4 regions of the Fructilactobacillus sanfranciscensis genome follow, and region 3 is predicted to be linked to each of the others. Evidence: predicted binding sites of a transcription regulator. Region 3 holds the regulator's gene; each other region holds the start of a gene.
The links. The regulator Rex, encoded in region 3, represses fermentation and respiration genes when NADH is low (regulators of the CRP and FNR family bind a similar motif). The targets are predictions, from matches to a motif close to TTGTGAANTANTTCACAA.
Positions count from the first base shown of each region.

Region 1 (7,670 bases), 200 kb from region 3:
TGATGTTACAGAATTACGTTGGGGAAATGAGACAACCAGTGAAAGAGCTTATCTAACAACCTATATGGATTTATTTAATGGAGAAATTTTAACTTGGAATTTAAGCTTACATCCAACAGTTGAATTTATACTGGAACCACTTAGGGAACTTATTAAAATTAGACCGGATTTACCATATAGAATGACTATTCATTCTGATCAAGGATTTCAATATCAAAATGATGAATTTATCCACCTTCTCAAGGAAAACAAAATATTCCAAAGCATGAGCCGTAAGGCTACATGTTTGGATAATGCTTGTATGGAAAGTTTTTTCAATCAGTTAAAAGTTGGAACCACTAGAAACAATCATTATCAGACGTTAAATCAGCTTCAAACATCAACAAAAGATTATTTATTCTACTACAATAATTATCGTATTAAAGAAAAACTGGAAGGTTTATCGCCGGTTAAATACCGGCAACAAACCTTCCAGCTAGTTGCATAATTACTATCCAATTTTTGGGGTGCAGTTCAATCTCGTAAAGAGATTGTTTTTTGTTAACATTATTTATTTAAAACGGAATGTTTCCGACCGTAAGTAAAGTAGAATACCATCCCTAGGATTAACCAAACGAGGAACCGTAACCATGTTTCCCAGTTCAATCCAGCGATTAGAACTAAACAGAAGAGAATTGCCATGATTGGTGTGAAAGGAACCAATGGAGTTTTGAAGCCCCGTTTTGCTTTGGGTTGTGTGTATCTCATTACTAAAATTCCGGCTGATACGAGGATAAAGGCTGATAACGTTCCGATATTTACTAGTTCTGCTAAGATGTTTAAGTTAATGAAACCACCAGCTAAAGCAGTTACAATTCCAAAGAACCAAGTTACCACGAATGGGGTTTTTCTCTTAGCATCAACTTTACTAAATACTTTAGGGAAGAGACCATCACGTGCCATTGCGTAGCTAATTCTTGATTGACCGTAAAGCATTACCAATAGAACGGTGGTCATTCCTAAGATAGCTCCCAGACTAACAATCATTGAGAGCCAACCTTGACCAGTTTTTACTAAAACAGCTAGGATGGGTGCGTTTAGGTATTTACTGTAAACCGTGTATTTAACTACTCCAGTCATGATGAGGGTCATGATGATGTAGAGAACCGTTGAGATGAATAGTGATAAAAGAATTCCTCGAGAAAGCGTTTTACTAGGGTTGATGGTTTCTTCAGCACTGGAAGAAACGGCATCAAATCCGATGAATGAGAAGAAAACGATTGAAGCAGCAGGGATAATTCCAGCAGCAGTACCATCATGAACTGAGTACAAACCGTAAGGAACAAATGGGTGCCAGTTAGCCGTTTTGATAAACCAAACGGTACAAACGATGAAGAGGATTACTACGGCAAGTTTAACAAGGACCATGATGTCGTTAACCCGTTTAGTTTGGTTAATGCCCATTGAAAGAATCCAAGTGATAAGGATAATAATCAAGAAAGCAGGGAGGTTAAAAATGGTGTGTACTCCTGGAGTAGTACCGGCTGCAGCAGTTAACACGGTTGGAATATGAATTCCAAAGTTATCGAGCAAGTTTACCAGATAACCCGACCAACCCACTGAAACAGTGGCAGCCCCTAAGGCATATTCCAAAATCAAGTCCCATCCAATGATAAAGGCAGTAATTTCACCAAAAGCAATGTATGAGTATGTGTAAGCTGATCCAGAAATCGGAGCCATCGAAGCGAATTCAGCGTAACAAAGTCCGGCAAATCCACAACAGATGGCAGCTAACAGGAATGAAAGGGCTAGTCCAGGTCCAGCAACTAAAGCACCTTTACCAGTTAGAACAAAAATTCCAGTTCCAATAATGGCCCCAATCCCTAGAAAAGTCAGATCCCAAGTTTTCAGGGTTCTTTTTAAGGGGGTCTTTTGTTCTAACAAACCAGTGATGTCTTTTTTTCTAAATAAAGATTTCATTTTTATTCCTCCTTGTTTGTTAAAAATAAAATTTTTATTAATATACCACGGGCAAGAAAATACTGTCAATATATTTTGTACATTTGTTAATGTAACGAAAACATACATTATAAATACCGAAATTTAAAGATTTATATAGAAGAAAAAAACACACAATCCGAAGATTATGTGTTTTAAAATAATTATTATTTTATTTTTCTTGTTCTTTTTTTGCGATGTCATCATCAATATCAGTTGATACAATTGATTCTTCCAATTCAGGATCAATATCAACAGCTTGATGTTTTAAGCTAGGAAAAACGCGTTTATCAGCTATCCCAGTAATGTTACCTTGGAATAGGAAAGCAAAAATAGTTCCAATTCCATAATAAGTAAACTGGTGAGTAATGGCAAAAGCAACTACTCCCATAATGGTAGGGGGAATATATGAGGCCCACATTGCTTTTCCCGCAGCACCTTTGAAGTATTTGAATCGGAGGATTTGCATTAAATCATCAGCGGGATGTAACACAAGGTTAACTCGTTGATAGATTGAGATAGCAATCGCAATTAAAGCAACTCCAAAGAAGTTAATTAAGACGTAAAGAATGATTAGTCCTAATGAATGTGCTTCTGGTAATTTGATGGTAGTGGTAAAGAGGGTGTAGAAAGTTTGAATCAACCATGAGAAAGGTACCATGAAGATTACGTTTCCTAATGCACGACCCCAATCCCAACGACCAACCAAAATGGCATTTAAGACGGTAATCACAATTCCTAGAATTAAGAAAGCCCAGAACAAGTTCCAATGGAAAGCAATTCCAAAGTTGGTTTCCGCAGCAGTCCAGTAGGCAGAACCTAAGAATGATGGGAAAACTTTGGCACTAGTAACTAAAGTTAATACGTTACCAAGTGAGTTAATTACTAAGGAAATTACAAAGTAAATAATTGAAGCTTTCATAGAGATTGTACGAGGGGTTTTTTTGTTTTTTTTAACAGCCATGTAAATTCTCCTCGTATTTAATTATTTAAGGTTTGGGTTAACTGCAACAACAGTCTTACCAGTCATAGGTGTAGTCTTGTTCAATACATCTTCAACTTGGTCTAAGCTAATTGTGTTAGCTTGGTATGGTTCAACTTCAACTGCACCAGTTTCAAGTAATGCAAGAGTGTCTTCGAATGAGTTAGGGTTAATCATTGAACCTTTAACAGTTAATTGTTTCTTGAAAATTTCGTAAGTGTTCATTGAGAAAGTTTGGCCTGGTTCACCAACACCGAACATGAATACTTGAGCACCATTGTTAGTGTGTTTAACGGCAGCTTCTTGAGTTTCAGGCTTACCAACGGCTTCGATTACGATATCGTAATCACCAGGAATTTCTTCTTTAGTTGTGTTAACAACGCGGGTTAATTTTAATTCTTTTTGTTCTTTAGCAAGAAGATCATCATGACGACCAGTCATAGTGATGTTACGGATTCCGTAAGCTCTTAATAATTGAGCAAATAATTTAGCCATGAAACCATCACCAATGATTAAAGCACTCATATGTGGTTGGATGTTTTCCATGATGTGCATAGTGTGAACACCACATGAGATAGGTTCCATTGAACATGCAGCTTTAAGTGAAACTGCATCTGGAATGCGGTAAACAACAGTATCAGGAGCAGTGAAGTATTGTTCCAAACCACCATCACGAGTTACACCAACTGCAGAAAGGTTTTCACATTCTTCAAAAAGACCAGTGTGACAGTAGAAACAGTGACCACAGTAAATGTTAGGGTCAACGGAAACACGGTCTCCTTCTTTAAATTCAGTAACATTCTTACCAACAGCTTTAACAACACCAGAGTTTTCGTGTCCTAAAACAATTGGAGGAACAGCATCTGCTGAACCTGGAAGTCCATTAAAGAGGGCGTCATCAGTTCCACAAATACCAGCGTAAGCAGTTTCAATTAATACTTCGTTGTCTTTTGGAGTTGGAATGTCACGTTCTTCCATTTTCATTTCTTGTTTGCCAGTCATTACTAAAGCTTTCATTTTTTCAGCCATAATACATCTCCTCTTAAATATAATTTATATAGTTACATTATGAGCAAGCCTAACAAAATTGCTAATTTGTGTATTGAACGATAAAATTCTGTTTTGCTTGCCCTTTGCTCTTACAAGAGTAAGCGATTTCCTTACTGATTGCAAGGTGTTTTACTGATTAATTTTTATTTCACAAACTTTAAATGCAAAGGTTATAGGGCCAAAGCTTATCATGACAACCAAAAAATCAATTATGTTTTTTCAAAACTTCGTTTAATATTTCACAAAGTTTTTCAAAATAAGAAAACGCTTACATTAATTAGAAAGTGCGTTATAATTAAGGTGGAAAAGAGGAGGCTACAAAGATGAAAAAAATTGTTGTCGTCGGTTCGACTAATGTAGATAAAGTTCTAAATGTTGAAAAATATGCCCTTCCAGGTGAAACTTTGGCTATTAATACTTACCAACAATCACATGGTGGTGGTAAAGGTGCTAACCAAGCTATTGCAGCTGCTCGTTCTGGAGCAGACACTACATTTATTACTAAACTAGGTAATGATGAAGATGCGAAAATGATGGTTAAGGGTTTTAAAGCAGACGGAATGAATATTGACGATGTGATTACAACCACCAATCAAGAAACCGGAAAAGCTTACATCACTGTTGATAAATCAGGTCAAAATTCGATTTATGTCTATGGTGGTGCAAATATGGCCATGACTCCTACTGATGTTGACGCCCACAAATCGGCAATTATTAATGCTGATCGTATAATTGCTCAATTGGAAATTCCTGTTCCAGCAGTTATTGAGGCCTTTAAGATTGCGAAAGAACATGGCGTACAGACGATTTTGAACCCAGCTCCTGCTAAGGAACTTCCAGAAGAATTACTAAAATTAACTGATATTATTACTCCTAATGAATCAGAAGCAGCAACCTTAACTGGAATTGAAGTTAAAGATGAAACATCGATGTTAGCCAATGCAAAATTCTTCTTTGAAAGAGGAATTAAGATGGTTATAATCACCGTTGGTGGGCGTGGCTCGTTTTTTGCTACCCCAGATGACCATGCTTTAATTCCACCATTTCCAGCAAAGGTAGTTGATACTACTGCAGCCGGAGATACCTTTATTGGTTCTCTTGCATCACAACTAGAAATTGATTTGTCAAATATTCGAAAAGCAATGCTTTATGCTAGTCATGCTTCATCATTAACTATTCAAGTTGCAGGTGCACAGAATTCAATTCCAACCAGAGAAGCAATTTTGAATGTCATTAATCAAGATCAGATGACTAAAACAGAAATTGAAAAACAAAAAGCTCAAGCTGCAGCCTATGCTGCTAAACTTGTTCCTGACCATATTGTATTGGGATTGGGATCAGGAACAACAGCTGCTTACTTTGTTAAAGCCATTAATCAACGAATCAATGATGAGCATTTAGATATTCAATGTGTTGCAACTTCAGTGGGGACAGAAAAATTAGCTGAAAAGTTGGGCATGCGGATGTTAGATGTTAACACTATTGATCAAGTAGATTTAACGGTTGATGGTGCGGATGTTGTTGATCATCAATTTAACGGAATTAAAGGTGGTGGTGCAGCACTACTATTTGAAAAACTTGTTGCTGATATGTCTAAGCAAAATATCTGGATTGTTGATCAGAGTAAATACACCGATTCTTTAGCTGGGCATATTTTACCAATTGAAGTAATTCCTTTTGGTGGAATGGGAGTCTTTCGTTACTTGAAGGAAAATGGATATCAACCAGAATTTCGCTTTAAAGATAACGGTGATATATTGGAAACTGATTCAGGTAATTATTTAATTAACATTATCATTCCAAAAGATGCTGACTTAGAAAAATTATCCATTGATTTGAAGAAGCAAACTGGAGTAGTAGAACATGGGTTGTTCTTAAATGTTTGTGACGAATTAATTATTGGTGGAGATCAAATTAAAACAATTAAGCGTTCAGATTTATCTTAAATAAAATAGTCTAATTTGTGTTAAATTAGAGATGAACAAAGTAAAAGAAAACGTTGGAGGTATACATTATGAAAGAAGTTTCAATTAACAAAATTATTGTGGGATTAATTGCTTATCGAATCGATGATTCACAAGTTATTTACAATGATGGTCAAGGTATACTTAAATCTGATGATGATATTCTTGATGGTTACATTCGTGATAGCAAAATCATTACAGTCGTAACCCCTTCAGGTAAAGAAGTTAGACTTGAATACAAAGTAGATGTTCCTAACAAACGCGTTTTAATTAATAATTCAGCTGCCGAATTAGCTTAATTAATTTCAAGTAAAAGTTCGATTTTCTTTGGAAAATTGGACTTTTTTGTTTGATGTCACGATTTATAACACTAAACCTATTCAAGCTAAAAATAGACAGATATACTTGCAACATTAATTGATTAGGGGGAATTTATTTCATGGCAACTAACATTGTGTTTATCTTTGTTTGTTCAGTATTAGTATTTTTTATGACACCAGGATTATCTTTTTTTTATGGGGGAATGGTTCCTAAGAAACAGGTTAACAATACATTGATGTCAGTTTTCATCATGTGTAGTATTCCTGTTCTATTATGGGTAATTTGTGGTTACTCACTTTCATTTTCTGGGAACAACTGGAACTTGATTGGCGATTTACATAATTTCATGTTACATAACGTTAAAATGGGTGCTGTTTCAGCATTAACGGATGGCAAATTAAATAATGTAACGTTCATTATTTTTCAAATGATGTTTGCTGTGATTACACCAGCTTTGTTTGTAGGTGCAATTGTGGGACGGATGGACTTTAAATTTTTGATTTCATTTGTTGTTTTATGGTCAATCTTTGTTTACTATCCAATGGTACATATGGTTTGGGGTGGAGGATTTCTTCAAGGATTAGGTGCGCTAGATTTTGCCGGTGGACTAGTTGTTCACATTAATGCTGGTGTTACGGCGCTAATCTTAGCATGGTTCTTGGGACCTCGTTTAGTTAAGCAAAATGCTAGTCCAGCTAACTTAAGTTGGGTAGTTTTAGGTACTTCAATGCTTTGGGTTGGCTGGTATGGATTCAATGCTGGTTCTGCATTGAGAATGAACACGATTGCCATGCAAGCAATGCTTACTACCACAATTGCAACGGCGACTGCGATGTTAGTTTGGATCATTTTAGATGTTTTCTTTAAGAAAAATGCTTCATTATTAGGAATTTGTTCTGGGGCAGTTTGTGGGTTAGTTGCCATCACGCCAGCCTGTGGTTACGTAACAATTACTGGATCAATGGTAATTGGGTTAGTTGCTACTTTGGCAAGTTACTTATTCATTAATAAAGTTAAGCCAATCATTAAAATTGATGATACTTTGGACGCCTTTGGTTGTCATGGAATTGCTGGAATTGTTGGAAGCATTCTAACTGGATTATTTGCTAGTAAAGCAGTTAATCCAACGATTTCAGAAAGTGGTTTTTTTGAAGGTGGATCTTTACATCTACTTGGAATTCAATTAGGAGCAACCATTTTTACCGTAATTTTCACTGTTGTAATTGTTTCAATCGTGATTTTGGGACTTAAACAAATCATCAGAATGAGAATTTCAAAAGCTGAAGAAAAGCTTCGCGAATTAATGTAGGAGATAAAATGGCAGAATTTGAATTTGCTGATCGTAAGGACCTTCCACGGATTGTAGAAATTTATAA
Region 1 covers NZ_CP118925.1:294,691-302,360, forward strand. Annotated here, with positions in the region: gene PY770_RS01465 (IS3 family transposase) at 1-487, shown strand, start outside; gene PY770_RS01470 (amino acid permease) at 547-1,959, opposite strand; gene PY770_RS01475 (DUF6198 family protein) at 2,150-2,941, opposite strand; gene PY770_RS01480 (zinc-dependent alcohol dehydrogenase family protein) at 2,963-3,976, opposite strand; gene rbsK (ribokinase) at 4,333-5,955, shown strand; gene PY770_RS01490 (hypothetical protein) at 6,024-6,272, shown strand; gene PY770_RS01495 (ammonium transporter) at 6,413-7,603, shown strand; gene PY770_RS01500 (GNAT family N-acetyltransferase) at 7,612-7,670, shown strand, end outside.
Region 1: the regulator Rex is predicted to act here: its motif matches at 4,237-4,254, upstream of PY770_RS01480 (zinc-dependent alcohol dehydrogenase family protein).

Region 2 (7,670 bases), 650 kb from region 3:
CATTATAGTGGCTTCGATTATCTCGTGGTTGCTAACATATTTAGTATCCCGTGGGGTCGAAAATGCCGCGTTTATCAATGTGTTCATTACGATTATTAAATTAATTCCACTTTTGGCGTTTGTGCTCTTGGGAATTGTCTTATTTAAAACTAATGTCTTTACCGCTCATTTTTGTGATAATTTTACGACTAATTTTACTTATATGAAAGCAACCCCAGGTGGTGTTTTCAATCAAGTTAAAGGTTGCTTAATTACCATGATGTGGGTTTTCGTTGGAATTGAAGGGGCGACTACGATGACTGGTCGAGCTCATAAAGCATCAGATGCCAGCAAGGCGACCATTTGGAGTTTTGTAGCATTATTGATTATTAATGTGGTTATTTCAATGTTGCCATACGGCTATTTGACGCAGGCTCAATTAGCTCACGTTAGTAACCCTGCTTTAACTTATGTGGTTAAAGATATGATTGGACCGGTTGGGGGAATGTTAGTTAGTCTTTCTTTGATAATTACCATTTTTGGTTCTTGGCTATCATGGACCTTGCCACCAGTAATTGCTATTTCTGAAATGGCAGGCAAGGGAATGTTACCCCATTGGTTTGCTAAGTTAAATAAACAAAAAGCACCCATTAATTCACTAATCTTAACTCAGGTATTATTACAACTTTTCCTAATTTCACTAGTTTTTTCTGATCAAGCTTATAATTTTGCGATTTCTCTCTGTACGGCAGCCATGGTTGTTTGTTATACATTGGTGGCGGTTTATCAAATTAAAGTCGGTTATCTAGCCAAATCATTTAAAATGATGTTTCCTGGGTTATTAGCATTTGGTTTTGAAGTAGTTGGAATTACTTTTGCTGGTCTTCAATATCTCTGGCTTTGTGCGATTGCCTATGTACTAGGATTCGCTTTTTACATTAAAGCAGCCAAAGAAAATGGCCGTTCCATTAATCAAAAAGAATGGTTGTTGATGATTTTAGTAACGATTATTGCGATTTTCGCCGTGATTGGGTTAGTGATGGGAAAAATTAAGCTATCATAATAAAATTTCGGCTCTAATTGTGAAAAAGTATTGTATACTTAGAAACAATTAAAATGTGAAGGATGTTTTGCGATGAAAAAAATATCGTAAATGGATTATTGCTGGACTGATAAATTTGGTAATGCTAGGTTTATTAGTTTGGGGGCCTTCAATCTGTATAATTTAAACAAAAATCAACAAAAATTAAGTAATGCTCAGACGAAGTACAGTATGTTGAAAAAGTCATATGACGAAATGTCGCCTGATGATGTTACTCATCAAGAAAATTTAAGTTATCAAAATATGAAGACGATTGCTAAAACTAACAATGACTCATTAACTGATAGTATGAAGATTATTTTTGGTAATTATCCAACGCAAGCAGAAAATCAAGCCGCCGTTACTAAACTAACTAAGCATTATATGACAAAGACCGATGCTCAAACTTTACTTGATTCATTTAACCACTATACACGGTTAAATGACATTAAAATTTATAACTATAGTAATGAAACTTCGCAAAAGGAACATTACTATTATTCAAACGTGACAGTTACTTATTATGATAGAAGAGGAAATCACCTTAATACCAATCACTATCTTTTTAAGGTAACTTTGAACCATCAAGATTTGAACTCTGATAAAATTCGGTTCCACTTAATTCAAAGCTTTAGAGGTGATCACCATGCTAGATAAGATTAAAGTTGCTTTTAAGAAGACTAATTTAATTATTACAGTTCCAATTATTTTAATTATAATTTTAGCAATCGGTAATGGTTATGTGATTTACCAAAATAATCAAGTTACGCAAAAGATTACTACCCAAAACAAAGCGATTACTAAGATCAGCAATGATTTTGCTAAGAAATACAAAACGATTTCAAAAAAGGCAGAACAAGAATTTAAAGCAACGCATACTAATCCGTTAAATCAATAAAATATGCAAAAAAATACTGTTGAGTTTAAACTCAACAGTATTTTTAGTTAATGATTATTTTTTAAGAAGTTTTTCAGCATCTGCTTTAATATCAGAATCGCTCATGTCTAAGTATTTCTTCATTGCTTCTTCAGTCTTAATGGTATCTTTTGCATTGCTTTGCATGTAGTAATCCCATAAAGCATCACGAATTGGCATGTCACTATCTGACCAGTCAAATACTTGGTTCATGTGTTCGTCTAACATTGTGTTTTCTTCAAAATTTTCAGTCATAATCTTATATCTCCCTTTTCAATATGTACGACTATATAATAGTTCATTTTTGGTAAAGGTGTTAATGATATGCTCTCTTTTTTTATAATTTATTTAGATGATGATTGATCGAAATTTTTAAGGCCTGGAAGGGTCATCATTACTGTAAAACTTATTAGATAAAGGATTGATAAGAAAACCATTACAACAATTAAACTGTAGCGCTCCATAATAAGTCCGATTACTAATGAAGACATTCCGCCGACAGCCCGACCAACGCCAACAATAATATTATTGGCACTTGAACGAACTTCCGTGGGGTAGATACGACTAACAATCGCACCGTAACCACCGTACATTCCGTTTGAGAAGAATCCAACCACAGCACCGATAATTAAAAGTAAACCAATCGAGTGAACGTATGCTAAAGCATAAACTAACACAGCAGAGGCTAATAAAAAGATTCCAAATGATAAACGAGGTCCCATTTTATCAAAAATAGTTCCAAAGGTCATCATTCCAATACTCATTCCAATGATGGTTGAAATCATCCAAAGAGAAGAACCTTTGACACTTAAATGACTTTGTTGTTCCACGATGGAAGGTAACCAGTTCATTAATCCAAAGTAACCAGCGATTTGCACAGTTGTCATAATCATTAAACCAATTGAGGTCCATGCAGTACCAAGATCAGCAAACATGTATTTTTTAATTGCATGAATAATGGTGATTTTGCGATTTTCCTTAACTCGGAGAAATTCTGCGGATTCTTTAATGTGACGTCTAACGAAGAAAACTAAGATAATTGGTAGTAAACCAAAGAGGTATAGGGCGTGCCAACCGAGACTTGGAATTACGAAGGCAGCAATAATTGCCGCTGCCACCGCTCCTACTTGACCACCAATAGAAGCGATTGATGACATTCGTCCCAGTTCCTTTTTCGGAAAGGCTTCGGCAATTAAGGTAATTCCTAATCCATATTCTCCTCCGGCACCAATTCCAGCGATGAAACGGAAGATATAAATTGAAGTAATATTATTAGCAATACTCATTAAGGCAGTTGCCAAGGCAAAGACAAAAATAGTATAAGTGAACGTTTTTACTCTTCCAAAACGGTCACCCAGCATTCCAAATAAAACGCCTCCAAGTAACATTCCCCAGTTAGTGATGGTTCCAATTAAACCAGCAGCACCAGCTGAAACGTGTAGTGAAGCGATAATGGAACTCATGGTAAACGATAGAAAAAGCACATCCATATTTTCTAACCCAAACCCTAAACTAGATGAAGTTAAAACTAGTTTTTGATTTCGTGTTAATTGGATGTGCTCGTTTTTTTGATTGTCCATAGAATAATTTTCTCCAAAGTAAGGCTCACAGGCCTTGGTTATTTGTTACTTTTAGTATTGTCCCACAAAGACTAGTTACTAACAAGGTAAATTAAATCAGTTTAGTGGCTTATTAGTTAAAAATAAAATTTGTACAAGTGACAAATTTATATTATAATTCTTGCAACAAATTAATTGGTTCAGAGAAGCCAAATTATTATTAAAGTCGAATTTAATTCTATAGGACTATTCTCTGAAATCAGGGGATAGTCTTTTAATTTTACCAAAATTTTGGAGGTCGTAATGAATAAGCCAATCATGATTGCACTGGATTTTCCGTCAGTCAGCCAAGTTAATCAGTTTTTAGATCAATTTGAAGATCCTAGTCAACTCACGGTTAAAATTGGGATGGAACTTTTTTATCAAGCAGGACCAGAAGTGGTCAAGCAAATTAAACAACGCGGATGCAAGATCTTTCTTGATTTAAAGCTGTTTGATATTCCACATACTGTCGAAAAGGCAATGGAACAGTTAGGAGCTTTAGGCGTGGACTATACAACGGTTCATACGCTAGGTGGACAAGCAATGATGGAAGCTGCTAAACGAGGATTGAAAGCGGGAGCTGAAAAGGCTGGCTTGCCAGAACCTCATTTGCTAGGTGTGACTGAACTCACTTCAATTTCCCAAACAGTTTTAGAAAACGAACAAAATTGTAAATTGCCAATGAACGAACAAGTAGTTGCTTTGGCTAAATTGGCCCAAAAATCGGGTTGTGATGGGGTAATTACTTCAGCACTTGAACTAAAAGATTTAACTAGTGCTTTAGGAACTGATTTTGAATATGTTGTTCCGGGAATCAGAATGCAACAGGATGCAGCTGGAGATCAAAGTCGAGTAGCTACTCCGGCAACTGCCAAAGCGGATGGGGCATTTGCGATTGTTGTTGGCCGGCCAATCACACAAAGTCAAAATCCGATTGCCGCTTATGAAAGATACATAAAAGACTGGAATTTAAAATAGGAGAATAATTATGCAAAACTTAGAAACGCAAATTTTACACCAACTAGTTGAAGATCAAATTGTACAATTAAAATCAGAAGGTTATTTTGAATTTGCTAGTGGGATTAAATCACCAATTTACACTGATTTACGTTTAACCGTTTCTTATGTAAAACTTCGTAACATGATTGCAGAAGCCTTAGCTAAACTAATTAAAGAACAATATCCCGATGTAACTGTAATTGGTGGAGTTGCTACTGCGGGAATTCCGCATGCTGCAATTGTGGCAGATAAATTAGCTTTACCAATGGTATACGTTCGTTCAAAACCCAAAGACCATGGAACTGGTAAACAAATCGAAGGACGGATTGAAAAAAATGATCAAGTAGTATTGATTGATGATTTAATTTCAACTGGCGGAAGCGTGATTCAAGCAGCCAAGGCTGTTGAACGTGAAGGATTTCAAGTAGCTGGAGTAGTTTCAATTTTCTCTTATGGTTTTCCCGATGCAGATCAAAACTTTAAGAAAGCTAGGTTTCCTTTTAGCCCATTAGTTACCTATGCCAAATTAATTGAAGAATTATACAAGACTAAGCAAATTACAGAAGCTAAATACAAATCTTTAAATCAATGGCATCAGGATCCATGGAATTGGGAAGCTTAAAAAACTATTATTATCTTCGTCTTTGATTGCAATGTGAATTATTTCACGCTATAATGAACTTGCTAGAGAAACAATTAATAGTTTCATAAAAAAGAGGAGATTTATTATGGTTAAAGCTGCTGTTGTTAGACCTAATTCAGATGGATATGTTGATATTAAAGATGTTACTTTACGTCCCATTCGTTCAAATGAAGCATTAGTAAAAGTTGAATATTGTGGACTTTGTCACACTGATTTACACGTTGCCTCAGGTGATTTTGGTGAAGTACCTGGTCGAATTATCGGACATGAAGGTGTTGGTCGCGTTACCCAAATTGGTGAAAACGTTACTAACTTAAAGATTGGTGATCGAGTATCAATCGCTTGGTTCTACTCAGCTGATGGTACTTGTAAGTACTGTGTAACTGGTAATGAAACTCTTTGTCGTAACGTTAAGAACGCAGGTTACACTGTTGATGGTGCCATGGCTGAAGAATGTATCGTTGATGCCAAATACGCTGTTAAAGTTCCTGAAGGACTTGACCCAGTTGAAGCTACCTCATTAACTTGTGCCGGAGTTACTACTTACGGAGCTCTTAAAATTGGTGATACTAAACCTGGTGAATGGACTCAAATCGTTGGTGCCGGTGGTTTAGGTAACTTAGGTGTTCAATTAGCTCACAACGTTTTCGGTGCTAAAGTAGTTGTTACTGATGGTGATCCTAAGAAGCTTGAAGCTGCTAAAGAAAATGGTGCTGACTTAGTTGTTAACCGTCATGATGCTGATGCAACTGAACAAGTTATAAAAGGAACTAATGGTGGGGTTCACGATTCAATCGTAACCGCCGTTAGTGCTCAAGCATTTACTAATGCCGTTAACGCCTTAGAACCAAATGGTACTTTAGTTGCCGTTGCTCTTCCTAAAGGTGATATGGCACTTAATATTGATAAAACAGTTCTTGATGGAATTAAGGTTGCTGGATCTCTTGTTGGTACTCGTCAAGATTTACGTGAAACCTTTGACTTCGGTGCTCAAGGAAAAGTTAAACCAATCGTTAGAACTGATAAACTTGAAAACATCAACAAAGTTATCGACGAAATGAAAGCCGGTAAAATTGTTGGACGAGTTGTATTCGACTTCACTGGTGATAAAGACTAATTTTTAATCGATTTATTAAATATTAAAAAACATTATGAGAAACAATTCATTGATGTGAACCCATAAAGTTGGACACATTATTTAGTTTTTCTAGGAGACAAGTTTTCGATATTGAATCGGAGACTTGCCTCCTAGTTTTGTTTTAATACGAAAATTATTGTAATAATAAATCCAATTCCTAACGGAATTTATTAATTCTTCTTTCGTACTAAAATTGTTTCATATTTCAATTTTTAAAAGGTGAAAAAATGATTCAATAACCGCATTATCTAAACAGGTTGCTTTACGTGACATGCTTTGTGTAATGTGGTTTTTCTTTAGAAATTTATTTAATCGTTTATTTTGATAATGAACTCCTTGATCAGAATGGAAAAATCTTTTGAAGTGTGTTTTAGGTAGCTTTAAAATAGCTTCTTTAATTGGTAAAAAGACGGAATTAAAATCAGGATGGTTACTAATACTATATAAAATTATCTCTCCAGAAAATAAATCTAGCACTGGATTTAAATATATACGTTCATTTATACTTTGTTTTCCATACCTTAACTCTGTAGTATCTGATACTAACTTTTGAAATGGAATTGGTGTATTGAATCGACGATTCAATCTATTTTTAAATCTTTTACCAACATTACCCTTATAAGAACTATATTTTCTTTTCTTTTTTCCAAAAGCCGACGATAAAAGATTATATTTTTTCATAATACGAAGAACACGTTTGTGATTAACGTTATATCCATCATTATTGAGAGTCATCGTAACTCTTCTATAACCATAGTTAGGATTGATTTCTTTAATACTATTTATTAACCTAATTATATTTTTATCTTTGTCTATTGATTGCGACGAAGTCGCATAGTAATAGTTACTTCTAGGTAATTTAACAGCTTTTAAAATGAAGCTAAGACTGACTTTGAATTTACGCCTTAGATCATCAATTACCATTACTTTTTCTTTGCTTGTTTTTGATCTAAGGCTTTCAGTTTTTTTAAATATTCATTTTGAATTCTAAGCATTAAGTTTTCTTCTTTAAGCTGTTTAAGTTCATCATCTTTTGATAATTTAGTTTGTTTTGTTACTTTATTTTTATTCATTTTTGGATTACCTCGTTTTCTTGATAATCCGATTATACTTAATTCATCAAACTGGCGCTGCCAAAAATAGATGGTACTTTCTGAATGTATTTTAAATTTGTTACATAATTCTGATAAAGTACAATTGTGCGAATTTTTATAGCTTAATACTTTGATTTTAAATTAGACGGAATACTCTATCCGATGACGGTTTTCACTAATAACCATTTCAAAATTTTCATTTTTAATTCTATTAATCCA
Region 2 covers NZ_CP118925.1:1,205,051-1,212,720, reverse strand. Annotated here, with positions in the region: gene PY770_RS06390 (basic amino acid/polyamine antiporter) at 1-1,042, shown strand, start outside; gene PY770_RS06385 (hypothetical protein) at 1,133-1,717, shown strand; gene PY770_RS06380 (hypothetical protein) at 1,707-1,958, shown strand; gene PY770_RS06375 (P8 family protein) at 2,013-2,231, opposite strand; gene PY770_RS06370 (MFS transporter) at 2,321-3,556, opposite strand; gene pyrF (orotidine-5'-phosphate decarboxylase) at 3,839-4,555, shown strand; gene pyrE (orotate phosphoribosyltransferase) at 4,566-5,198, shown strand; gene adhP (alcohol dehydrogenase AdhP) at 5,305-6,336, shown strand; partial or broken gene PY770_RS07180 (IS3 family transposase) at 6,427-6,540, opposite strand; gene PY770_RS06350 (IS3 family transposase) at 6,556-7,281, opposite strand; gene PY770_RS06345 (hypothetical protein) at 7,281-7,430, opposite strand; partial or broken gene PY770_RS06340 (helix-turn-helix domain-containing protein) at 7,443-7,586, opposite strand; gene PY770_RS06335 (hypothetical protein) at 7,593-7,670, opposite strand, start outside.
Region 2: the regulator Rex is predicted to act here: its motif matches at 5,230-5,247, upstream of adhP (alcohol dehydrogenase AdhP).

Region 3 (7,670 bases):
AGCTATTTTCATTTAAATTTTAATTATCTAAATCAACTTTTGGTGCTTGACTAGCAGTCGGAGCACTTTGGAAAAATGGCTTAGTTTTCATCCCGGCATTATTAGCAACAATGCTACTTGGGAAAGAAACTACTTTTCGGTTATAAACTTGAACCGCATCATTGTAATCGCGACGAGTTTGACTAATTCGGTTTTCTGAACCTTCAATTTGCGTCATCAAATCATTAACATTTGATGAACTGGCCAATTCAGGATAATTTTCGTGAACAGCATTAATCAAAACTTGCGTTTGTTTGTTCAAATTATCGGCTTGTTTAACTTTATCAGCTGGGGTACTAGCATTGTCATATTGTTTTCTAGCATCCGCAATCTTCCCGAAAATCTTTTGTTCGTTCTTCATATTACCTTTAACGGCTCCTACCAATTGAGGAGTTAAATCTGCCCGTCTTTGCAATTGAACCTCAACGTTACTCCATTGTTGGTCAACATTTTGTTGTTGAACTCGCAAACTATTTTGGGTCATGATAAACCACCCACCGATTGCAATTACCAAAAAGACAATTACTCCAACAATACTTAAAGTTATTTTTGTATTTTTAGTCATATTCTTTTTCCTTTATCTATAATAATTGTGATTAAAAATTAAATCCGCCACCATCATCATCGCCAGACCCACCGAAACCACTTCCGAAGTCAGAAGCGTCAAATCCTGAATCTCCACCAAATCCACCACCAAATGGAGGAAAATTATCATCATGCCAATCAGAATTGGAATGACTTAATAAACTAAGTGCTCCCAATAACAGAGCAGTGTTCACTAAGCCATTGGTTACAAAACGTTTCTTTTGCTCATCTGATAAATCATTGATGTATTGATCTGGATTATGAATGCCAGCTCTTTTCATTTTAGCACGTAAACTAGCATCATTATCAATCTGGTAGTGCAAAGTTGCATCTGCCAAACTAATTTCTAAGGCATTTTGTAAACTAGTTTGAAATTCAGCGGTCGTAGCTGGTAAACCGAACCAGGTTAACTGGGCAATTTGGCGAACGGTATCATTCACAAATTGATTTACATCGCCTGGAAAATGATGTTGCACGGCATACTGCTGAGCTGCTTGGACCACAACTTGAAGATTTGCTTGTTTCCGTTGTTGCAGTTGCGTTTGATAACTTACTAGTGTTTGACTGGAAATTAGTTGTTGCTGATAAAGCGGATTGCCCTTTTCCATTTCTAACTTAGGATTTTGAGCTAAACTAATTGGCTGTTTTAAATGAAGCGAGTTTAACAAATACCACCATTCCGGATTACTTAAGTGTCTGATGTTAAAACTTTGATTTTGTTGCAACTCATCCGTTACAAATTGATTTAAACTTTTTAATAATTGATTGTCCGTAATTCCTGTTTTAGCAAAGCGTTGCTGTACTAAGGTATGCTGATCCCGATTCCGAAGCTTGGGAAAAACTAACTTAGCTACTGCGAAACCAACTAATCCAAAACAAATTGCTAAAAATAAAATGAATGCCACACTTGCTTTGTTTCTTTGTAAGACAGCTGCTGCACTATTATCTTCAATTCCCGGAGTCGCAGATTGTGAATCATTCACATTATTCGGCTGACTAATTTCACTTTGGTGCACGGCTAAATATTGATAAACCTGATTAGTTAGCTGACTCACCCCTAGATTGTAATCATGCTGCTGAAAAGCTTGCTGAATTTTCTCATTGACTAAGCTAGATTTCGCCCCATCTGGTAAAGCTGCTTCTAATCCAGTACCAACTTCCAATCGATTAACGTGATCTTTGGTATCAATCACTAACAACATCCCGTTATTCCAACCTTTTTGACCAATTCCTAACTTTTTCATTTGATCATGGACATAATCTTCAATGCTACTTTCCCCATTGGGCAGACCATTAAGCGTAATTACCGCTAATTGAGGGTGGCCTTTAATTTTTTTCAAGCTAGTCTTGTTGAGATGATCAATTTGATTAATTGTCGTTTGATTTAGGACCTGGGCATTATCTTTTACCCACGCTGATTCATGAATTCCATCAGCCTTAACAGCTTGAAATCCAATAAAAAAGACAAAAAATGATAATAAAAAAAGAGCTACGGTAAAATATTTTTTAATTGGCTCGCACAAATAAATTACCCCCACTCTTTTATTCGTCTTCATCACTCTTTTTATCATAATGATCGATAAAATAAATTAAAGTTTGAAGCTCATTAGTTAAGTCAACATTATGAACCCGAATTCCAGCTTGTACGTTTAAACGAATTGAAGTAAAATTCAAAATTCCATTAACGCCAGCTTGAGCCACTTGATTAGCGACTTCTTGAGCAACGTTTGATGGAACCGTCAAAATCACTACGCTAATTTGTTGTTCCTTTAACTGAGCGACAATTTGATCCATTGGATAAATGGGAACTCCACCTTGAATGGTGTTAATGTTTTTGGGATTCGTATCAAAAGCTGCTGAGATACGAATATTACTGTCTTGATGAAAATTGAAGTTTAATAATGCATGTCCCAAATTACCGACCCCAATTAAAGCAACATTGGTTAATCGGTCTTGATGAAGAATATTTTTGAAAAACTCAATTAAATCATCAACATCATAACCGTAACCTCGCTTACCTAAGGCACCAAAATATGAAAAATCTCGTCTAATTGTTGCAGAATCAACGTGAATTGCTTCCGCTAATTCATTTGATGAAACCCGATCTTTTCCACCATCATGGAGAATGTTTAAATAACGATAATAAAGCGGTAACCTTTTAGCGGTGGCACGTGGAATCTTGGTCTCTGTCATTGCCTTTTGCTCCTTAAAATTTAAATATCTTTTACACTATATCTTACCATAAAACTAAAGTTTGTGAAATTTGAACTTTTTAAATTCACAAGCCATTAGCGATAGTATGGTAAAATTGACAGAGAAAGAAGGCGATTTTGTGATTATTTTACAAGCAAATAATCTAACCAAGAGATTTAATGGTGAACCCATCTTTTCTGATCTTAGTTTAACGATTAATTCTAATAGTAAAATTGGGTTGGTAGGCCAAAACGGAGCTGGTAAATCAACACTTTTAAAAATGCTAGTCGGTGAAACATCTCCGAGTGAAGGCACTATCAACCAAAAGAAAAATTTAACGATTGGTTACCTTCCCCAAAATACAGGCTTACATTCTGACCGCACCATTATCGCTGAAATGCGATTAGCTTTTTCGACGATTATTCAAGAAGAAGCCCAACTTCACAAACTTGAAGAACAAATTAGTGATCCTAAAATTAATAGCAACCCTGCTAAATTGGCTGAAGTATCAAAAACCTATGATCAATTACAAGCAGATTTCACATTAAAAAATGGTTACGGTTATCGTGCTGAAATCCGAACCGTTTTAGCTGGTTTTAGTTTTTACGAAGCTGACTATGAACGAAACATCAGTGAGTTATCTGGTGGACAACAAACACGGCTCGCTCTAGCAAAACTCTTGTTGGAAAAACCAGATTTATTGGCGCTAGATGAACCAACGAACCATATTGATATGGAAACGACAGCGTGGCTTGAAAATTATCTTCAATCATATAATGGAGCACTCTTAGTAATTTCCCATGATCGTTATTTTATGGATAAAGTAGTTAACGAAATCTATAACTTAGATCACGGAGTCATGGATTACTATAAAGGTAATTACACGCACTACGTTGCTGAAAAAGTCCACCGTCAAGCAATTGCGGAAAAAAACTTTGAAAAGCAACAACGGAAAATTAAAAAAGAAGAAGAGTTCGTGCAAAAAAACATTGCGCGAGCTTCAACTACTAAACGAGCTCAAGCACGGCAAAAGCAACTTGATAAAATGAACGTGATCAATAAGCCTAAAGCAACGCATGGAACCGCCCACTTCCGTTTTACTCCAGAAAGAAAAAGTGGAAACGTAGTCTTAGATGTTGATGATTTAGGCGTTGGCTATGACGACGTTGAATTAAGTTATCCAATTAATTTACATTTAAAAAATCATCAACGGATGGCGATCTTTGGTCCCAATGGAATTGGAAAATCGACCTTTTTAAAAACAATTTTGGGTAAATTATCGAAAATCCGAGGAACCTTTCAATTTGGAACTGGCGTCAGCGTTGGTTATTACGATCAACAACAAGCAAGTCTTCATCCTGAAAAAGATGTTTTACATGAACTCTGGGATGATTACCCTACTATTCCAGAAGGTGAAATTCGTTCAATTTTAGGAAGTTTCCTTTTTAGTGGATCGAGTGTTGAAAAAAGCGTGGCAAACTTATCTGGTGGTGAGCGGGCTCGGCTTCTCTTAACTAAATTATCCATGAATAAAGATAACTTTTTAGTACTGGATGAACCCACCAACCATTTAGATATTGATAGTATTGACGTCTTGGAAAAGGCCCTCTTGAACTTTGCGGGAACAATTTTATTCATTTCCCATGATCGCTATTTCATTAACAGATTAGCAACTGATATCATGGAACTTGGTGCAGACGGTTCCAAAATTTACATGGGTAATTACGATTACTATGCGGCCAAAAAAGCCGAAGAAGCTGAAATTGAAGAGCATGAAAACGAAACTAACCCAACCGTTACCAAAGCTGAACCAGTTTCTGACACCAAACAACGTTATCAAGCTAATAAAGCCGCTCAACGAGAAAAAAGGAAATTAACGCGTTTAATCGATGAGTTAGAAACCAAGCTGACCAAAATTGATGACCAAAAAAGTGAAATTGAACAAGCAATGACATTACCAGAAAACTATAATGATAATGAAAAGAGTCAGGCATTACAAACTCAACTCGATGAAGTCACAAAAGCACAAACTGCAGCTGAAACCAAGTGGGAAAATGCTAGTTTGAAATTAGAAGAATATTAAAAAATAAAGAACCCAATCCTGGGTTCTTTATTTTTTTAGGACATTAATTATCACGATGACTAAAGTGCTTAGCATGATTCCAAAAGCAACTTTGCTTGAAAATAAAACAATTAGTAACATCAAGAGTCCACCGAAGAAAAACGATTTACCTAAAACTCGTTTGGTTCTATTCCAACTAAGCTCAGTTCCGCGATAAAAAGGATGCGTTTGTTTTTCAAATTGATATGAAACGGTTGGAAGATAGTTTCCAATCAACATGAACATCATCCCCACGATGATTATCGCCATTTCAGTCGTGTGAACTGCAAAGCCCAAATTGTAATAAATGATTGATCCAGTGGTTAAAATACTAATTAAAGGAATTAACCATAATAAATTACTAAATTTAACGTTAGAGTTTGGGGTCCTTTTAAGTGCATAAATGGTTAGGAAAATCACTAAGAAGTCTAGCAAAATAAATAAAACTGGCATGCCAATTACTGCCACTCCTTTATTTAAATAGCCATTGGCGACCCCCTTAAAATGGGTCGCCATTTTATTTGGTAAATTTTGACAATAATACATTCCCAACATTAATGGAAATAGACTTAAAATGACCATAATCCATGCAGTGCGTTTTGCTTTTCTCATTTTGTTCCTCCCCTTAATTCTGCAAACCAATGCAAAATATCCTCAAAGACGGTGGTATTCAAACTATAATAAATGAAATTTTTAACTTTGGTTTCAGTGACAAAACCCGACTGTTTCAATATTTTTAAATGATATGAAACGGTCGCGTTCGTCAAGGCAAATTCATCCGCAATTTCACCAGCTGTTTTTGATCCCGTCTTTAAATTTTCTAAAATTTGGCGACGAACGGGATCAGCTAACGCCTTCATCGACTCATTCATTCCCATTTTAATTCTCCATAACTATTTAGATGATTATCTAAATAGAGTTTAAAATAAAAGCAGTTTGAAGTCAATCTCAAACTGCTCAAGCTTATTGGGCTTCATTTGCTTCCCATTCAAATTCTAAACCGGGATCAGCATTTAACGACATATCTGCTTTAGCACCATGACGTTGCAACATTTCCGCTGCAGCACCAATCATAGCCGCATTATCCCCACAAAGTTTTAAGGGAGCTTTGACAAACTCAATGTCGCGTTTACTTAATTCTTGGTCTAATTTTTCCCGTAAGCCTCGATTAGCAGCGACTCCACCAGCCAAAATAAATTCTTTAGCTGGATATTTGTCTAGCGCCCGCATTGCCTTAGCAACTAACACATCTGTAACTGCATTTTGGAAACTAGTTGCCAAATTAGCATGATCTAAGGTTTCGCCCACTTGATCGGCATGATGCACGGTATTAATGAAGGCACTCTTCAATCCGCTAAAACTAAAATCAAAGTTATCGTCTTTCATCATTGCTCGAGGAAAATCAAACGTGTCTTGGCCTTCATGGGCTAATTTATCAACGGTTGGTCCAGCTGGATAATTAATCCCCATGACCCGTCCAATTTTGTCGTAAGTTTCGCCAGCAGCATCATCACGAGTTTCCCCGATAATTTTAAATTCTCCTTCTTGAGGCATCCAAACTAATTCCGTATGCCCACCAGAAACGACTAAAGCTAGGGCCGGAAATTCAATTGGATGTTCAAAATTAGTGGCATAAATGTGTCCGACAATATGATTAACCGGAATCAATGGTAAATGATGAGCCCATGCCACTACTTTAGCAGCTGTAATTCCGACTAATAACGATCCAACTAATCCTGGTCCATATGTAATTGCCACACCTGTCAAATCAGCATAGGTAACATGAGCTGATTCTAAGGCCTTATTGATACAAATCGTAATTTGTTCAATATGATGACGACTAGCAACTTCTGGAACTACTCCTCCAAAGCGTTGATGACTTTTAATCTGAGTCGCCACAATATTAGTTAATATTTCAGTTCCATCTTTAATCACAGCGACACTAGTTTCATCACAACTAGTTTCAAATGATAAAATCAAACTTGTTTGTTTAGCTTTATCCATCTTATTTATTTCACCACTTTTATCTTCCAAAGTTTTTTGAACCAATGTAATTAATTTTATTTAAGTGTAATTGTAAACAAACAGCGTCACTACCATCTTTATAAAAGTCTGGTTTAATCCCGGCCTGTACAAAACCTAAATCTTTAAAAAGATCTTGCGTTTTAATATTTTGTACACGGCAAGTCATATCAATTTGTTTTAAGCCCATTTGCCGAGCACGTTGTACAACCGTTGTTACTAAGAAATAACCTAATCCTTGTCCTTGAAGACCAGGTTTGATTGCCAAATTTTCAATATGGGCACATTTTTCATCGCGACAAAGTGAAATACAAATAAAACCAACCAATTCATCATTTTTCCGAAGAATTAAATAAAAAGAATTTTTGCTATTTTTTAATTCATCTAAAAAGCGAGCTTTACTCCACTTCATTTCACTACCATAGGCATCTTGGTCAAGCTTCAGAATTTCAGGAACATCCGTCATCATTCCCTTACCTAGGAAATATTTAATATCACTAATGGTAACGATTTGATTTTTAAATTGTAAAGCTTCATCAATTTTTTCTTCTTTACGCTTTCGTTTATATTTTAAATAAAGTTGCTTACACTTGTTCAACATAAGATTCGTGACCTTCTCCTGGATGTAATTTTTGCCAATCTGCTTCTGCTTGAGTTAAACGAAGATACTTTGGCACTAGGCTATCAATATCTGTCAATGGTAACTGCTTTTCTCCATAAATCCCTAATT
Region 3 covers NZ_CP118925.1:495,861-503,530, reverse strand. Annotated here, with positions in the region: gene PY770_RS02560 (LemA family protein) at 20-604, opposite strand; gene PY770_RS02555 (TPM domain-containing protein) at 636-2,147, opposite strand; gene PY770_RS02550 (redox-sensing transcriptional repressor Rex) at 2,167-2,817, opposite strand; gene PY770_RS02545 (ABC-F family ATP-binding cassette domain-containing protein) at 2,924-4,900, shown strand; gene PY770_RS02540 (DUF1648 domain-containing protein) at 4,928-5,530, opposite strand; gene PY770_RS02535 (autorepressor SdpR family transcription factor) at 5,527-5,796, opposite strand; gene tsaD (tRNA (adenosine(37)-N6)-threonylcarbamoyltransferase complex transferase subunit TsaD) at 5,882-6,922, opposite strand; gene PY770_RS02525 (GNAT family N-acetyltransferase) at 6,942-7,541, opposite strand; gene tsaB (tRNA (adenosine(37)-N6)-threonylcarbamoyltransferase complex dimerization subunit type 1 TsaB) at 7,525-7,670, opposite strand, start outside.

Region 4 (7,670 bases), 270 kb from region 3:
CAAGTCAACCACCACGAAGATTTTTCAGAAAGAAGGAAATGCCCTATGTGTAATGATACTACAAAATTATTATTAGGAATAGCTGACGAGAACCTAAAAATTACTGACGGTGAAACTGGAGAAGACGGGGTTATTCGCTTAACTGGCCACTTGGATTACACGCCGAAGGCTTGTCCCAAGTGCGGGATTATCAATGATCAAAAGATTATTAACTACGGCTGGCGCAATACCACTATCAGATTCTCGAAGGTTCTGAGCAACACCGTCATCTTAGCCTTAAAGCGCCGCTATTTCCACTGTAAAGAATGTCACGGCAACTTTCTTGCACAAACAGTGACAGTTCCGAAACACTGTACAATTTCAAACACCAGCCGCAAAGAATGCCTAGAGAAGCTCGGTGAACCGGTCTCTTTGAAGCACATTGCCAATGAAGTATCGGCATCAGATTCATTTGTGGGCCGCCAGTTAATGCGCGCTGAACGAGACTTTCAAACCAATTGGCACTATTTACCAGAGATCATCTTAATGGATGAGGTGAAGAGTACCAAGAGCGCTACTGGTACCATGAGCTTTGAGTTCATGAATGGCGAAACCCATGAATTAATCGACTTACTCCCTTATCGAACCATCAATAAACTAGAGAAGTATTTTTACCGCTTCGATCAAGCTGCCCGAGAAAACGTCAAAATTATTGTGACTGATATGAATTATACCTACCCCAAGCTTGTGCAGACCGTGTTCCCCAATGCCATGGTGGTCATGGACAAGTTTCATATTATCAACGCCCTAAATCGGGCGTTTAACAAAACCAGAATCAAGGTGATGAAGAAGTTTACCCCGTCTTCTCGCGAATTTCACGCCCTTAAGCGCTACTGGAAGCTGTTGTTAGTACCAACTGAACAGCTTAACTTTGAACAATTCAAAAAGTGGACTAATTTTCCTTACTGGATGGCTGCCACCGATGTTGTCCATCAGCTGTTATCGTTGGATTCAGAACTAGAACAAACTTATCAAGTCTTAAACAGCGTCCGGTCAGCTGTCCAACATCAAGATTGGCATAACTACAATGCGGCATTTTGGAATAACAAAACGTATTCTGAAGAAATGAAGAACACGATTAAAACACTTGAAAGCCATCATGATGAGATTCGTAACACCTTTACCACACACTATTCAAATGGTCCTTTGGAAGGTTCTAATAATAAAATCAAGGCGATCAAACGAGCCAGTTTTGGCTATCGCAGCTTCTGGAGGTTTAGAACTCGAGTACTATACGTTTTCAAAATCAAAACAAAAAGAGCCCTAATCACGAAGTGATTAGAACTCGAAATATGGATTCACCAACAACAGTTGACGAAGAGCCAGAAAAACAACTAATCGCAGTTTTAATTAATTCAATTAAAAAATAAAAAGCGCATCGTCAATGACGATGTGCTTTTATGTTTAATTAAACTTCTTTATCTGTTTCAGTTTCAACCCCAACTCCATCGTATTCTTCAAGAATCATCTTCTTAAGGTCTGCGAAAAGTGGTTCTTTAGGGTTAGCAGTAGTACATTGGTCAGAGTAAGCTAATTCAGCAAGATGAGTTGCAGCAGCTTCTAGGTCTGCTTTGTTAACTCCTTGAGCCTTCAAGCTTAAAGTTACACCAACTGAGTGAGCTAATTCGATGAACTTGTGAACCAAAGCTTCTTTGAGTTCTTCGTTAGTTGATCCTGGTAAGCCAAGGTAACGAGCAATTTCAGCGTAGTCTTGGTCGGCACGGAATGATTCGTACTTAGGCCAAGTAGCAATCTTCTTAGGTTTTTCAAAGTTGTAACGAATTACATGTGGCAAGGTAATTGCAATTGCGATACCGTGAGTAATTCCAAATTGTCCACCAAGTTTGTGAGCAATTGAGTGTGTAATTCCCAAGAAGGCGTTTGCAAAGGCCATACCGGCAATGGTTGAAGCAGTGTGCATCTTGTCACGAGCTTCCATGTTGCCATTGTAAGAATCAGTCAAGTTTTCAAAAATCATCTTGATGGCTTGGAGTGATAAGGGACGAGTGTAGTCAGATGCCATTACTGATACGTATGATTCAATGGCATGAGTTAAAGCATCAAGTCCTGAAGCAGCAATGGTTTTCTTTGGAACCGTAGCCACAAATTGAGGATCAATAATCGCAACATCAGGGGTCAAAGCGTAATCAGCTAATGGGTACTTGATGTGTAATTTAGAATCAGTGATAACTGAGAATGGTGTTACTTCTGATCCAGTACCTGAAGTACTTGGGATTGCAACCATTTGTGACTTGCTTGGTTTTTCAAAGCGGTAAGCACGTTTTCTGATATCTAAGAATTTTTGTTTTGCTCCAAAGAAGTCAGTTTCTGGGTTTTCGTAAATTAACCACATCATCTTAGCAGCATCAAGTGGTGAACCACCACCTAAAGCGATAATGGTATCTGGCTTGAAGCCACGCATTTGAGTAACCCCTGCTTGAACTATATCAGTTGTTGGTTCGTCGTGGATATCATCAAAGATGTAGTATTGAACGCCATCTGGACGTGCATTTAATTCATCTAAAACTTTGTCAACGTAGTGATATTTAACCATTGAAGGACTGGTAACGATGAAGGCCTTCTTGATGTTTGGCATATCTTTAAGGTAACGAACTGAATTCTTTTCGAAGTAAATCTTAGGTAATTTAATCCATTGCATATTATTTCTTCTCTTTGCGATTGTCTTAATGTTCAATAAGTCGTAGTCAGTAACGTTATGTGAGATTGAGTTATTACCCCATGATCCAGTACCTAACGTTAATGAAGGAGTCATGTTGTTGTAAAGGTTACCAACACCACCTAAACCAGCTGGTGAGTTAACCAAGACCCGTGAAGCTTTTACAGCAACACCAAAGTCAACAGCTAATTGATCATTTCTAGTTTGAATAGCAGCAGTATGACCTAATCCACCGTAGTTCAATAATTTAGCTACAATTTTAAAGGCATCTTCATGATTCTTTGACTTGTAAACTGAAATTACAGGAGAAAGTTTTTCACCAGACATTGGGTATTTAGGACCAATTCCAGTCATTTCAACAGCAAGAACTTGAGTATCCTTTGGAACCTTAATTCCGGCCATATCAGCAATTTGTTGAGCAGTTGCTCCAGCGATTGGGCCTTTAACACTCAAACGAGTACTGTCAAACATTGCATCAGTTAATTTTTGTTTTTCATTATCAGGAATAAAGTAAACTCGGTTAAGTGAAAGTTGTTCTTTTACATCGTCGTAGATTGAAGCATCAATCACAGCACTGTTTTCAGTTGCACAAATCATTCCGTTATCAAAAGTTTTTGATAAAACTAAATCATTAACGGCACGAGGAATGTTAGCTGTTTCTTCAATATAAACAGGACCATTACCAGGACCAACACCTAAAGCTGGTTTACCAGTTGAGTAAGCAGCTTTAACAAGACCAGGACCACCAGTTGCTAAAGTACATGCAACCCCTGGGTTTTGAATCAAATCATTAGTTGCCTCACGACTTGGTTCGGTAATCCATTGGATAGCATCTTTAGGAGCACCAGCAGCAATCGCAGCATCACGCATAATTTGAGCAGCTTTGATTGATGATTTTATAGCTTGTGGATGAAGACTAAAGATAATTGCATTTCTAGTTTTCATTGAAATAATTGATTTGAATAAAGTAGTTGAAGTTGGGTTAGTTACAGGAGTAATTCCTGCTAACACACCAAGTGGTTCAGCGACTTTGATTAAATCTTCTTCTGAGTTTTCTTCAATTACACCAACTGTTTTATCGTTCCGGATGTTATTCCAGATTTCTTCAGTGGCAAATAAGTTTTTAATTGCTTTATCTTCAGCGACTCCACGACCAGTTTCTTTAAAGGCCATTTCACCAAGCATTTGGTGAGCGTTTACCCCGGCAATTACCATTGCGTGGGTAATGTGATCAACTTTCTTTTGATCAAAATTACTCATTTCGTCTAAGGCAACATGTGCTTTGGCAACCATATCATCAATATTCTTTTTGATTGCTTCAACATTTGGTTGTTTCTTTTCTACCATATTATTCACCCTCCGGTTCATAAACGTTTAATTGTTATTCATTTCACAATTTCATAATATCACACTCTTTTTGTTTTGCCAAACATTTGTTTAAAAATCTTTATAAAGACTGTCTTATCAGTATATTAAAGATTTTTATATCCATTATAAATAATATTGCTCAATTAATAACATACTCGGGTAATAAAACAGCCAAGCACTGAATTTAATCAGGACTTGGCTGTTATTTGTTATTTATTCTTCTGTCCACAAAATATTAATATTATTTTGTTTGCAATTCTTTCCACATTCGTTTTGATCTAGCATTAATTACTTTAGCTGACTCTTTTACATATTCTTCAAACGTTTCTGAAGAAGCTAAATTTTTTACGTTGTAGGCATTATTTTCATCATATCCATCGGTGAAATCTTGTATTGAACTACTCCCACTTAGCTAAGCCTACGGCTTGACGCTTGAAGTGGGAGATTCTGGGAACATCGCATACTTACTCTACCGGTTCTAAGTGAACTTTCGAGCAGAGGTTACGACTATTGACCAAGGCCCGTCCCAGGCCTAAATAGCTTAATTATTGGGTAGCTAACCCCTTTTTCAGAATTACTTGAGCTGCATTGATATCGCGATCTAGGTGGGTCCCGCAGTTGGGACAATCCCATTCACGAACATCTAGCCATTCCGATTTATCTAAACCTAACCGATGGTTGCTTTTCCCACAGTTAATACAGATTTGACTAGTATATGCTGGATTAACCTGAATGAGTTTTTTACCGTACCAATCACATTTATACTGCAAGATACTAACTAGCTTAGACCAACTAGCGTTGGTAATCGCTCGAGCTAGTTTATGATTTTTCAACATGCCCTTAATGTTAAGTTTTTCTAGCACAATGATGTCATATTGTTTAACTAACTTGGTTGTGAACTCTTGTAACTGATCCAACCGTTGGTTGGCGATTTTTTGACGATATTTAGCAACCATGACACGAGCTTTTTGGTAGTTTTTGAAGTCGTCTAATTGCCGTGGAGCTAAGACCTTATTGTGGTAATTCCAAGCAATGGCTTGTTTAGCTAATAGGTAGCGTCGACTGCGCAACCTTTCCCAATGGTGTAGCTTCTTACGATACTTATCTTCAAAATGGTGAATTGGCTCTTTGTAACCGTCGGATAGATTAAGTAATGATTTTAATCCTAAATCACCACCAACGCGCTTACCAGTCTTAGCTAATGTTTGGTTTTCGCATTCAGTTAAAACGGTAATGTAGTATTGATTAGCAACAGTTAGGCGAACAGTAACGTTCTTGATTTTGCCTTGTGGCAAACGTCCTGATCGAAAGTAAACTACCCCTAATTTAGGCAACTTAATATGGTGATTGTCAATCACTTTAATGTTGTGGTTGACACATTTCGAGTTATAGCTCTGTGCATACTTTCGTGACTTAAAGTGTGGAAACTTATTTTGCCCTTTAAAAAAACGCTGAAAGGCGTCGGCTAGATTGCGATTAGTACTTTGCAAGGATGTTGATTCTGCTTGCTTCAACCAGGGATATTCTTCTTTTAATCGTTTTAGAAGATTGTTCATGCCAAAGGCATTGACAAACTTGGCTTCTGGATTGTTCTTTTGCCGCTCAATTTGCATATTAAGCATCTGATTCCACACAAAACGAGCGCAACCGAAGGTTTGCATTAAACGGTCACGTTGCTCGGAATTAGGATATATACGCATTTTCACGGCTTTAAGAACCATTACTTTCTCCCTTGACTTTCAATGTACTTTTTTGCTACTTCTAACGGTGCACCACCAGTACTAATTAAACAATAGCTTTGGGTCCAAAAAGCGGATTTCCACAACTGACGCTTAATTTCTGGAAATAGTTTCTTAACCATTCGAGAACTTGATGATTTATAAGCGTTCAGGAACTTAGCCATCTCCGTATGCGGTGTTGCGCGGAACAAGACATGAACATGGTCAATATCATGGTTCCACTCTTGAAGATTAATACCATAAGACTGACCAACTACTACAAAACGATGTTTCAGATACTCAGATATTTCATCGTTAATGACTTTACGCCGATATTTAACAACCATTACTAAATGATAATTGAGTAGATATACTGAGTGCTGATTTCTATCTAATTCTATTGTTATCACCACGATCCTTTAACATATACTAAATATACCATAGCGCAAAAGAAAAAGCACTATCGTGCTTTAAGGAGGCGATTCATCCCCCACTTGTCGAAGTGGGGGTATTCTCGCCAATTATGGATAAATTGACATTTATAAAATTGTTAAATGCATTATTATCATCCGTAACCTTATCGTTATTTGTAACATTACTAATATCTTTATAACTTTCAAAGTAATCTTTTTGCTCTAAAATAGCTTGACCAACAATGCAATCATTAATATATTCGTTTCCATTTTGTTGATAAAAATTTTTCAATAATCTAAGAAAAGCATCGTAACAATCATTAAAACAAAGTGCTCTTTTAGAATTAATTCCTCCCCACGTAGGGGTAAGACCCAGATTTCCCAAGACATAGTAATTTGATAATTGCATTTTTTCTTTATCAGCGTTCTCAGCAAATTCAACTGGCCCATCAAATGGTGCATATTTTTTTAAAATATCTTTAATTTGATTCTTTTTATCATCTTTTAATGACTTATATGCTTGGTTATAATATCTTTTCATAATTGGTATGCGCCAAGTAATTAATGTATCACCAGTTAAATCTTCATATTCTTTCTTTTCAGTATTAAACCACTCAAATGTTTGTTTATAAAATTTATCATTATCATAAAATGAAAATAATTTTCCATAAACTTCTTTTGCAAGTGCTGAACGATCAGCTTCTTCACCATCACTAGCAAAATTGTAATTTATCGCTTGTTCTTCACTTAGTTCTAAAAAATCTTCAATTTTTTTCATCACTCACTATCCAGTTTTCCAATAGAAATTTTCTTATCTCTAAAATAATTAACTAATCTCTGAACTAATAAGAAAACCGGATTAACTGTTAGCAATAACAGCAAACCAATTCCGCCAACCTGCCAGGTAAACAACCTAGCAAGAAAGAAAAACTTCCCAAAAATAATAAACAATCCCATAAACCCAATAATGCTTCCTGCAACAATCATGGCTTTATAACGGTTTAAAGGACGACTCACTAATAGCAATGCTTGCCAGCTAATCAATCCCGTTAACAAAACGTTTAACGTATCAGTTGTAGCAACTTTAAATCCTAATAAATTACCAATTCCGCCAATTAGAATAATATAGATCACCACACAAATAGCTGACGGAAGCGCAATTTCGACGATTCCGGTGAAGAAACGATTTTTAATTGGATGAAATTCGGGTGCCAATGCTAAGAAGAATGACGGAACTCCAACCATCAAACTATTAATTGGTGTGAGTTGAATGGGCTGAAATGGATAACTTTTGGCCATGAAAATAAAAATCAAACTCAACATAATTGAGAACATTGTTTTGACCAAGTACAAAGCTGCGATGTTATCGATATTATTAATCACGCGTCGACCCTCATTTAAAATTTGAATTAAAGCTGAAAAATTAGAATCAACTAACACAAAGCCTGCGATACT
Region 4 covers NZ_CP118925.1:221,253-228,922, reverse strand. Annotated here, with positions in the region: gene PY770_RS01125 (ISL3 family transposase) at 46-1,317, shown strand; gene adhE (bifunctional acetaldehyde-CoA/alcohol dehydrogenase) at 1,448-4,063, opposite strand; gene PY770_RS01115 (RNA-guided endonuclease TnpB family protein) at 4,630-5,805, opposite strand; gene tnpA (IS200/IS605 family transposase) at 5,805-6,203, opposite strand; gene PY770_RS01105 (hypothetical protein) at 6,286-6,993, opposite strand; gene PY770_RS01100 (HAD-IC family P-type ATPase) at 6,993-7,670, opposite strand, start outside.
Region 4: the regulator Rex is predicted to act here: its motif matches at 4,095-4,112, upstream of adhE (bifunctional acetaldehyde-CoA/alcohol dehydrogenase).